3 regions of the Streptomyces sp. NPDC001231 genome follow, and region 2 is predicted to be linked to each of the others. Evidence: riboswitches for the same ligand, from Rfam matches in the RefSeq annotation. Region 2 holds a riboswitch; each other region holds the start of a gene.
The links. Region 2 has a riboswitch for cyclic di-AMP ahead of ACFY3J_RS15800 (transglycosylase SLT domain-containing protein). Riboswitches for the same ligand answer to the same signal wherever they lie in the genome.
Positions count from the first base shown of each region.

Region 1: it holds a riboswitch for cyclic di-AMP, as region 2 does, so the genes downstream of both, ACFY3J_RS18980 (transglycosylase family protein) here and ACFY3J_RS15800 (transglycosylase SLT domain-containing protein) in region 2, are expected to answer to the same signal.
Region 3: it holds a riboswitch for cyclic di-AMP, as region 2 does, so the genes downstream of both, ACFY3J_RS21470 (NlpC/P60 family protein) here and ACFY3J_RS15800 (transglycosylase SLT domain-containing protein) in region 2, are expected to answer to the same signal.

Region 1 covers NZ_JBIAXS010000014.1:132,332-135,596, forward strand. The annotation lists gene ACFY3J_RS18970 (cytochrome P450) at 1-395, shown strand, start outside; gene ACFY3J_RS18975 (transglycosylase family protein) at 618-1,658, shown strand; cyclic di-AMP (ydaO/yuaA leader) riboswitch at 1,840-2,007, shown strand; gene ACFY3J_RS18980 (transglycosylase family protein) at 2,012-2,749, shown strand; gene eno (phosphopyruvate hydratase) at 2,996-3,265, shown strand, end outside.
Region 2 covers NZ_JBIAXS010000011.1:125,494-128,758, forward strand. The annotation lists gene ACFY3J_RS15795 (HAD family hydrolase) at 1-559, shown strand, start outside; gene ACFY3J_RS15800 (transglycosylase SLT domain-containing protein) at 812-1,297, opposite strand; cyclic di-AMP (ydaO/yuaA leader) riboswitch at 1,303-1,488, opposite strand; gene ACFY3J_RS15805 (polyprenyl synthetase family protein) at 1,974-2,984, shown strand.
Region 3 covers NZ_JBIAXS010000017.1:60,802-64,066, reverse strand. The annotation lists gene ACFY3J_RS21480 (sensor histidine kinase) at 1-419, opposite strand, end outside; gene ACFY3J_RS21475 (response regulator transcription factor) at 422-1,168, opposite strand; cyclic di-AMP (ydaO/yuaA leader) riboswitch at 1,395-1,569, shown strand; gene ACFY3J_RS21470 (NlpC/P60 family protein) at 1,578-3,265, shown strand, end outside.

The DNA of each region.
Region 1 (3,265 bases), on a different contig from region 2:
GAGTGGAGGAACTCCTGCGCTACGACGGGCCGGTGGAGCTGGCCACCTGGCGCTACGCCACCCGGCCGCTCACCATCGGCGGGCAGGACATCGCCGCAGGCGAGCCGGTCCTCGTCGTCCTCGCCGCCGCCGACCGGGACCCTGAGCGGTTCGCCGGCCCCGACGTCCTCGATCTCGGGCGGCGTGACAATCAACACCTCGGCTACGGACACGGCATCCACTACTGCCTCGGCGCACCGCTCGCCCGCCTGGAGGGCCAGACCGCGCTGGCCACCCTCCTCACCCGGCTCCCGGACCTGCAACTGGGCACGGATCCGGCCGACTTGCGCTGGCGCGGCGGGCTCATCATGCGCGGACTGCGGACGCTGCCGGTGCGGTTCACACCCGGTCGGTAAGTCGCGGGGAAGCCGGACAAGGCAGGAAAAGGCGCCTGCCGCCGCACCACGCCTACCCACTGACGGACACGAAGACGACAATGTTCAACGGTGTGATCTTCACGTGATCTGTGCGGCATGAACTTGTGACAAGCGATCGACAGCCGATACTTTCACCCATCAGCGTGGCGCCGAGTCTGCGGTCGCCACGCGGGTCACCGCTGTCGCACGAAAGGTCTCCGTATGCTCTCCGGGAACGGTCGTCACCGTCGGCCCCGTCAGGCTCCGGCCCTCCTCGTCGCAGCCGGAGTGACCGGATCCGCCATCGCCATCCCGCTGATCGGCGCCGGCGGCGCCAGCGCGGCCGACGGCAACGCGTGGGACAAGGTGGCCAAGTGCGAGAGTGGCGGCGCCTGGAGCGCCGACACCGGCAACGGCTACTACGGCGGCCTCCAGTTGACGCAGGACGACTGGGAGAAGTACGGCGGCCTCGACTACGCCTCGAGCGCCGACCAGGCCAGCCGGTCCCAGCAGATAGCCGTGGCCGAGAAGCTGCTCGCCGACAAGGGCCCCGGTGCCTGGCCGACGTGCGGGCTGCTCTCCGGGCTCAGCAAGAAGTCCGGGGCGGCGAAGGTCGACACCGGCGTGGGTGATTCGTCCGGAACCTCCAACTCCTCCGGAAAGTCCGTCACGGACGACCTCGGCCTGTCCGACTCGTCGCAGGAGTCGTCGAGTGACCCGTCCGGATCGTCGGACGTCGACCCCGGTTCGACCGATTCCTCCGGCTCGCCGGCCGCGTCCCCCACCACGTCCTCCCCTTCGCCGTCCTCGCCCGCCGAGAAGGGCAAGCCGGCCGAGTCCGACACGTCCTCCGATGTCGCGGCAGGCGGGTCCCAGTCGCCCGACGCCTCGCCCTCGATCACGCCGCAGCCGGGTGATACGGACAACTCGTGGCAGATCGGCGGCACTTCGGCCCTGGTCGACACCGGCGCGCTCGGCGGTGGGCGGCACCGCGGCGGCAGTGCCGTCGAGGATCCGGCCGACAGTCACGCGGCCGCCTCCTCCGGCCGTCACGCCTCCCGCGGCGGCTCCGCGCGCGCCGTCGTCGCCGACTCCTACACCGTCCGCGCCGGCGACTCGCTCGAGTCCATCGCCGACTCCCTTGACGTCCCGGGTGGATGGGACGCGCTGTATGCGGCGAACAGGGGGGCGATCGGGTCCGACCCGAATCACATCTCTGCCGGTCAGACCCTGAATGTCCCTACCGAAACGCCCCAAAAGTAGCGGAAGTTCACGTCACGCTTCGCACCGAATGTCCCATTCGGGGAAGTGTGGGATGAGTCTCAGAAGCCCTGATCGTCTTTGGAATTCGGCGGAGCGCGTGCCTACGGTCATGACCGCTCGTCACCGCGAGCCCCGGCTGCCGCAACGCCGAATCCTGCCAGCGGCCGCACGGGAACAGTCGTCGCGTCAAGCGCCGTGGGCAGGAGCGGGGGACCCAAGGTAAGTGCCGCGCCGGGCAGTTGACCGGAGCGGCTAGGGGTGGAGCCGTGCCTCGTGTACGAGGCACGGCCGGGCAACTCAACCGGCCCGAACCCGACAGCTCACCTCGCAGGCGTCGGTGAGGGGATCCATCCATGCTGTTCTCCAGCAAGGCCAAGCACCGTCGTACGTCCAGGACCACCCGTGTCATCGCGCTCGCCGGTGTCGCCGGTGCCGCGGTCGCCGCCCCGCTGATGGCGGTCGGCAACGCCTCCGCCGCCACCGCCTCCGAGTGGGACGCGGTCGCCCAGTGCGAGTCCGGCGGCAACTGGTCCATCAACACCGGCAACGGCTTCTACGGCGGCCTCCAGTTCACCAACTCCACCTGGGCCGGGTACGGCGGCACCGCCTACGCGTCGCGCGCCGACCTGGCCTCCAAGTCGCAGCAGATAGCCGTCGCCGAGAAGGTCCTCGCGGGCCAGGGCAAGGGCGCCTGGCCGGTCTGCGGCAAGGGCCTGTCCGGCGCCGCCTACACCGGCAGCGCCCCCTCGTCCTCGTCCTCGTCTTCGTCCTCGTCCTCGTCTTCGTCGTCGTCTTCCTCCTCGTCGTCGAGCGGCAGCTCCGCCAAGAGCACCACCACCCGCTCGACCGAGCAGCGGGCCGCCAGCCGCTCCGCGACGCGTCCCGCTCCGGGCAAGACCGTCACCACGCCCACCGGCAAGAAGGTCGAGAAGGGCGACGGCGAGTACAAGGTGCTCTCCGGCGACACCCTCAGCTCCATCGCCGCCGAGCACGGCGTCCAGGGCGGCTGGAAGAAGCTGTTCGAGCTGAACAAGGACATCGTCGACAACGCCGACCTCATCTACCCGGGCCAGCAGCTCCACCTGAAGTAAGGGCCCGTGCCGCCCTTCATGGGCCCCCGCCCCGGCGCGTTCCCCCCTACGCGCCGGGGCGGGTTTTTCGTCTCCCGGACGCCCGGCCGTTCCCGAACCTTCCCCTCCCCTTTGTTCCGAGCAGGAACAAAGGGTACCGTCACTCTGTCCACGAGGCGGTCGGTCGGCCGGTCGCCGCCCCGGGACGGTTAGGCTCTAGTCGCAAGGCTCACGCCCCGCACTTCCAGCGTCACATCCCAGAAGGAGATGCTCGTGCCGTCCATCGACGTCGTCGTAGCCCGGGAAATCCTGGACTCCCGAGGCAACCCCACGGTCGAGGTCGAGGTCGGCCTCGACGACGGCAGCACCGGTCGTGCCGCCGTCCCCTCCGGCGCCTCCACCGGTGCCTTCGAGGCCATCGAGCTCCGTGACGGCGACCCCAACCGCTACCAGGGCAAGGGCGTCGAGAAGGCCGTCCTCGCCGTGATCGAGCAGATCGGCCCGGAGCTCGTCGGTTACGACGCCACCGAGCAGCGC
Region 2 (3,265 bases):
GCTGTGGTCGGTCACCCTGGACCGGGAGGAGGCCGAGACCGCGCTCGGCAAGATCGAGGCCGAGGTGGGGGAGGTGTACGCCGCGGTCGACCAGGACGGGGTCGAGGGGCTCACCCTCATCGAGCCGGGGTATCTCATGCCGCACCTGGCGCTGCCCGCCGTACGGGTCGATCGGCGCGACGACCTGTGGCGCGCGCCCATCAGCAAGGTGCTGCTGCGTCACCCGGTGCTGTCCGACGACGAGCTGGCGGAGGCGGCCCGCGGCGCGGTGGGTTCCCTCGCCACGGTCACCATGTCGGGCCCCGGGACCGTCGAACTCCAGCCATGCGGCATCACCAAGGCGACCGGACTGGCACTGGCCGCCGGACACCTGGGACTGGGCCGCGAGAGCGCCCTCGCCTTCGGCGACATGCCGAACGACATCCCGATGTTCCAGTGGGCCGCCCGCGGGGTCGCGATGGCCAACGCCCACCCCGAGCTCAAGGCGGTGGCCGACGAGGTCACGACGTCGAACGAGGACGACGGCATCGCCGTCGTCCTCGAACGACTGTTTGTCTAGTGCTGTGACCCGAAAGGTTCACCGGCTCGCGACGCCCGGCACGGCTCCCCCAAGCTCTTCGAGCAGGGGGACCCCCAGCCGCGTTGTCGCATCACCCGAGTACGTCCAGTACCGCGGGTCATGCTCCGCTGTGCGATGCTCCCCCACTGCCCGAACGGCGTGGGAGGTGCCCCCAGCACCGGACGCCGCGAGCTTCCCGGCAAACCTTTCCGGTCACAGCACTAGCCGGTCTGTGCGCCGGCCGCGGTCCGGTCAGTACGCGCCGAAGACGTTGTCGATGGAGCCGTACCGCTTGGCCGCGTAGTTGCAGGCGGCGGTGATGTTGGCGACCGGGTCGTAGATGTCCCAGGACGTGCCGTTCACGTGGTAGGCCCGGAAGGTCGGGTCGATGACCTGGAGCAGCCCCTTGGAAGGGATGCCCTTCTTGGCGTTGGAGTCCCAGAGGTTGATGGCGCGCGGGTTGCCGGAGGACTCGCGGATGATGTTGCGGTGGATCCCGTTGTAGGAGCCCGGGATGCCCTTCTCCGCCATGATCGCCAGGGAGGCCCGGATCCAGCCGTCGAGGTTGTTCGAGTAGCCGAAGCTCGCGGCCGTCCGGACGGTGGCCGGGGTCGCCGCGGACGCGGTCGTGGCGCCGAGCAGCGGCACGGCGAGGACGGCTGCGCCCGTGCCGGTGACGGCGAGGGCGCGGACGAGGCGGGCGGTGCGGGAAGAGCGGCGCTGACCGTTTGCAGGCATGGGGGAATTCCTCTCCGTCGCCTGCGAGGTGAGCTGTCGGGTTCGGGCTGGGAGGTGCCCGGCCGCGCCTTGAAGGGCGCGGCTTCACCCCTAGCCGTTCCGGTGCGGTGTACGCGGTACGTACGACGCCCGGCCCGGCGACTTACCTGGGTCCCCCGCTCCTGCCGTGGTTCATTGGGTCGTTGGGATTACGGGCGGCGGCAGGATTCGGCGTCCGCCCGTCGGTGCCGGGAACGTATGCGAGAGCACATGTCCCGAACAAGTGCCGGAATCACACATCGTCCTGTTTGACCTTGGTCTGGGGGGTATGTGGTGCTTGATCCTTTGCACCTGCCAAGGCTCAACTCGGCTGGGCGTAAAGGAAATGTGGAGGAATGTGAGAGATGGTGCGGACGGAAGGGGGTGTGTCCCAAGTCACGGCTCGGTCGACCGAAGAGCAAATACCACTAAAGAGAATTGAAACCCCAATAGGGGTGAATCGGACTTCATGTGTGAGTGTGCGTGGGCCATGTGGCCGACACGTGATGGTGGTCACGTCGGGTGAAGTGGCCTGGCCCGTATAGGTGGGCGATATCGGTGATCGAAACGTGACCGGATACGCTGACTTGAGTGAGGGCAGCGACCTATCGACAAACCGTGTAATCCCCAGCAGACACCAGCAGACAGGAGACCCCTCGTGACCGTCGTCGGGCCATTCGGGCTGAGCGTGCGGGACCAGGCTCTCGAAGCCGATGTCCAGGCCGGATTGGCGGCTGTCGAGGAAGGGCTGCTCGAAGCCACCAAGAGTGAGGTCCCGTTCATCACGGGCGCCGCCCAGCATCTCGTCAGGGCGGGCGGGAAGCGGTTCCGGCCACTGCTCGTGATGCTCGCGTCCCGGTTCGGGGATCCGTACGCGCCGGGGATCGTGCCCTCGGCCGTGGTGGTGGAGCTGACCCACCTGGCGACGCTGTACCACGACGACGTGATGGACGAGGCCGCCGTGCGCCGCGGGGTGGCCAGTGCCAACACCCGCTGGGGCAACTCGGTCGCGGTCCTGACCGGCGACTTCCTCTTCGCCCGCGCCTCGCAGATCCTCGCCGACCTCGGCCCGGAGGCCGTGCGGGTGCAGGCCGTGGCGTTCGAGCGGCTGGTCACCGGGCAGATCCTGGAGACGGCGGGCCCGCAGGACGGCCGGGACCCGGTCGACCACTACCTGGACGTGCTGGGCGGCAAGACCGGGTCGCTGGTGGCGGTGTCGTGCCGGTTCGGCGCGATGATGTCCGGCGCCGACGAGACGGTCGTGGACGTGCTGACGCAGTACGGCGAGCGGCTGGGCGTCGCCTTCCAGCTGGCGGACGACGTCCTGGACATCGCCTCCGACTCGCACGAGTCGGGCAAGACGCCCGGCACCGATCTGCGCGAGGGCATCGCCACCCTGCCGGTGCTGCGGCTGCGCGAGCGCGCGGCCCGGCTGGGGCTGGCCGAGGACATCGCCCTGTGCGAGCTGCTGGACTCCGACCTGAGCGACGACGCGCGGCACGCGGAGGCGCTGGCGGCACTGCGGGCGCACCCGGCGCTGGAGCAGGCCCGCCGGGACACCGTGCGCTACGCCGAGGAGGCGCGGGCCGCGCTGGCGCCGCTGCGGGAGTGCGAGGCGAAGGCCGCACTGCTTCAGCTGTGCGACGCGGTGGTGCACCGGGCCGGCTGACGCCCGTCCGGTTCCGCGACCTCACCGGCCGCCCCCGCCGGGCGGCCCCTTCGAGCGGCGCTCCCCACGTCTACCCCTACGGGGTGGGGGAGGCGTCGCCCTTTGTGTGTCATACCGCAGGCGTACACGGAGTTGGCTCCGGGGTCTGACGCTTCCGCCCCGCCGATTTGGTCAGATGGAAACCACGGACCACACCACTCCTCACCGATCTGGGTGAGAATGGCGGCTGAGGGTGACACCCCAGTGCAGAAGGACAGCCGCCGCCGATGACGGAGGTAGGG
Region 3 (3,265 bases), on a different contig from region 2:
GCCTCGGCGAGCCGGGCACTGGTGGCCGCCAACTCGCGGCTCAGCGACTCAAGTTCGGCGGTCGCCGGACGGTGGGGCGCGGCGAAGTCGCCGTGGTCGCCGAGCGAGCGGGCCGCGCGGGCGAGCTCGCGGCTGCGGGCCACGACCCAGCGGCCCAGGAGCAGCGCGGTGGCCAGGGACACCACCGCCGCCATCGCCACGACGGTGGTGACGACGGACAGGTCGTGTGCGGACAGGAACATCGCCTGGGCCACGGCCAGGGTGCCCGTCAGCATCGCGCCCACCGCCACGGCGGCGACCACGGCGAGCGAGGCCGTCAGCGAACGCCGCCGGATCAGCCGCAGCGCACCCGCGCCGACCAGACCCGCCACTGCGGCGCCGAGGAAGGCGTAGAAGGCGATGAACAGGTTGTCCCGCACTGTCAACTCCCGTCGTGCCCGGTGGGGTCGAACCGGTAGCCCACGCCCCACACGGTCTGGATGAGGCGGGGACGGGCCGGGTCGGCCTCGACCTTGCCGCGCAGCCGCCGGACGTGGACGGTGACCGTGGAGAGGTCACCGAAGTCCCATCCCCACACCTCGCGCATCAGGTCCTCGCGGCTGAACACCCGGCCGGGGTGGCGCAGGAAGAAGGAGAGCAGGTCGAACTCGCGGAGGGTGAGCGCGAGTTCGGCGCCGTCCCTGGTGGCGCGGCGGCCGGCCGGGTCCACGGCGAGTCCGGCCGCGGCGAGCGGCCGCGGCGCGGTGGCGGGCCGGGTGCGGCGCAGCACCGACTCCACCCGCAGGACGAGCTCGCGGGGGCTGAACGGCTTGGTGACGTAGTCGTCGGCGCCGACCTCCAGACCCAGGATGCGGTCGTCCTCGTCGCCGCGGGCGGTGAGCATGATGACCGGCACCGGGCCGCGCCCGCGCATCCGGCGGCACACCTCCAGTCCGTCCATGCCCGGCAGCATCAGGTCGAGCACGACCAGGTCCGGCCAGTGCGCGGCGGCCCGGGCGAGCGCGGTCGGCCCGTCCGCGGCACGGTCGACGACATGGCCCGCGCGGTCCAGGTAGCCGGAGACGATCTCGGCGACCGTGGCATCGTCCTCGACGACCAGTACCCGCGCCGCCCCGGTCGGCCGCCGCTCGCCGGACCCGGCACCCGTGGACTCGTAAGACTCCTGCATGCCTCCAGCGTGGCACCACCCCCACGCTCACGCCGCCCCCGAGCGCTCCCCGCCCTCGGACGTCCGCATTCCGTAAGGAAGCCGGGCCGGACGAGCGTGAGGCACCTCACGGGAAGGTCACGAATACGTATCGGACATTCCACGCTTCATTCTTCACACCAGGCACACATGTTCGCTAAGTTGACGACCAGGCCGCACGATTGCCTCCGGCGAGTCGCGTCGGATCGTGCGACCTCCGCCGAGTCCGGTACGCCCCCACAGCAGCCGGAGCCGGGGAACCGACCAACCTCGGGGTGAAGCGGCTCAACTGTCCCTCCGGACAAGGGCCGTAGGGCACGCCTTCCACAGAACGTCCGCCCGATGCCGAGAGCAGAACCGGTAGGCGGCCCATGGGAGGAGTGCGTCTTCCTTGACGCGGGAACGACCGAGCGACGACAGGCCCAGCCGCGCCGAGGTCCAGCAGCGGATCAGCAGCCTCTACGACCAGGCGGAGAACGCCACGGGGAATTTCAACGCCACGCGCGCGATGAGCAAGAGCGCACGTACGCGGCGCGGTTCGGCTGCCTTGGGCGGTTCCGGGGGATCCGATCCGGCGATCGATCGGGTGGCCAGGAAGTGGTTCGACGTGGGGCGTGCCCAGTTGGGTCCGACCATGCCCGCGGTCCTGCCGCCGGACCGTATGCCCAACTCGGCCAACTCCCCTTCCGTCGCGCCGAGTAGGCGTCCGGCGGAGGTCCGCGAGGGACTGGGCCTCGAGGCGGGCAGGGCGCCTCGGCCGGAGCTGACCGCGGGCCCGGCGGGCCCGGTGCCCGAACTGCCGGCGGCGGTACGGGACACCACTCCCCCACCGGAATTGCCCGCCGCACCCACCGCCACCGTGGCCGCCTCCCCCGTGGCGGAACTGACCGCCCGCTCCATGGTGCCGCCTGCCACCGGAACGGCGGGACCGGTGCCCACAGGCACCATGGAAGTACTCCCCAACAGGACCATGCAGCCGCCGCCCACCGGCACCATGGGAGTACTCCCCGTCGGCATCATGCAACCGCCACCCACCGGCGCAATCGACTCGCTGCCGAACGGGACCACAGGGATACTCCCGACGGGAACCATGGAAGCGCCGACCACCGGCACCATGGGAGTACTCCCCGCCGGCATCATGCAACCGCCACCCCCCGGCAACATGCAGGCGCCGACCACCGGCACCATGGAAGCCCTCCCCAACAGCACCATGCAGCCGCCGCCCACGGGGACCATGGGGACCCTCCCCGCCGACATCATGCAGCCGCCGCCCACCGGCACCATGGGAGTACTCCCCGTCGGCATCATGCAACCGCCACCCACCGGCACCATGCAGCCGCCGCCCACCGGCACCATGGAGGCGCTCTCCGCCGGGACCCTTGAGGCGTCGGCCACCGGGGCCATGGAGGTGCTCAGCACCGGAAGTCCGGGCACCGCGACCCCGCCCGCGGGCCCCGTCGCGGGGTTTGCGGGCGTGGCCGAGGCGGGTCGTGAGGTGGTCGGCGGGGCGGGTGTCTCGGTCGCGCGCCACCGGCAGGGCGCGGTGCGGCGGCCCGCCAAGGAGCGGATGCGGAACAAGCTCGCCCTGGCCGGCGAAATGCTGTCCAGGCACGCCGCGCAGCAGAGCGCGCCGCCGCCCGCCGCCGTCGGGGCGCGCCCGGCCGAGGAGCCCCGGCCCGCGCCTCAGCCGGAGGCGGCGCAGTGGCAGCAGCACGCCACCGGACTGTTCGACACGACCCCGCCGCTGGACGGCAACTCGCTCTTCGACGCCAGCCAGGCCGGCGGCCCGGGAGCGGCGGGCGAGCCGGGGGCCGCCACCGGCCCCGACCCCGCCACCGGCCCAGGCGTCGGCGTCGGCGTCGGCGACAGCCCGTTCTCGGCCTACGAGCGGAAGGCCGCCAAGGCGCTGGCCTTCGCCCGCGCCCAGATCGGCAAGCCGTGCGTGTGGGGGGCCACCGGCCCGGGCTCCTACGACTGCTCGAGTCTCACCCAGGCCGCCTGGCGGGCCGCCGGGGTGGCGCTGCCCCGTACCACCCACGAACAAGTCGGCTCCGGCGCGGCGATCCAGCTCGCCGAACT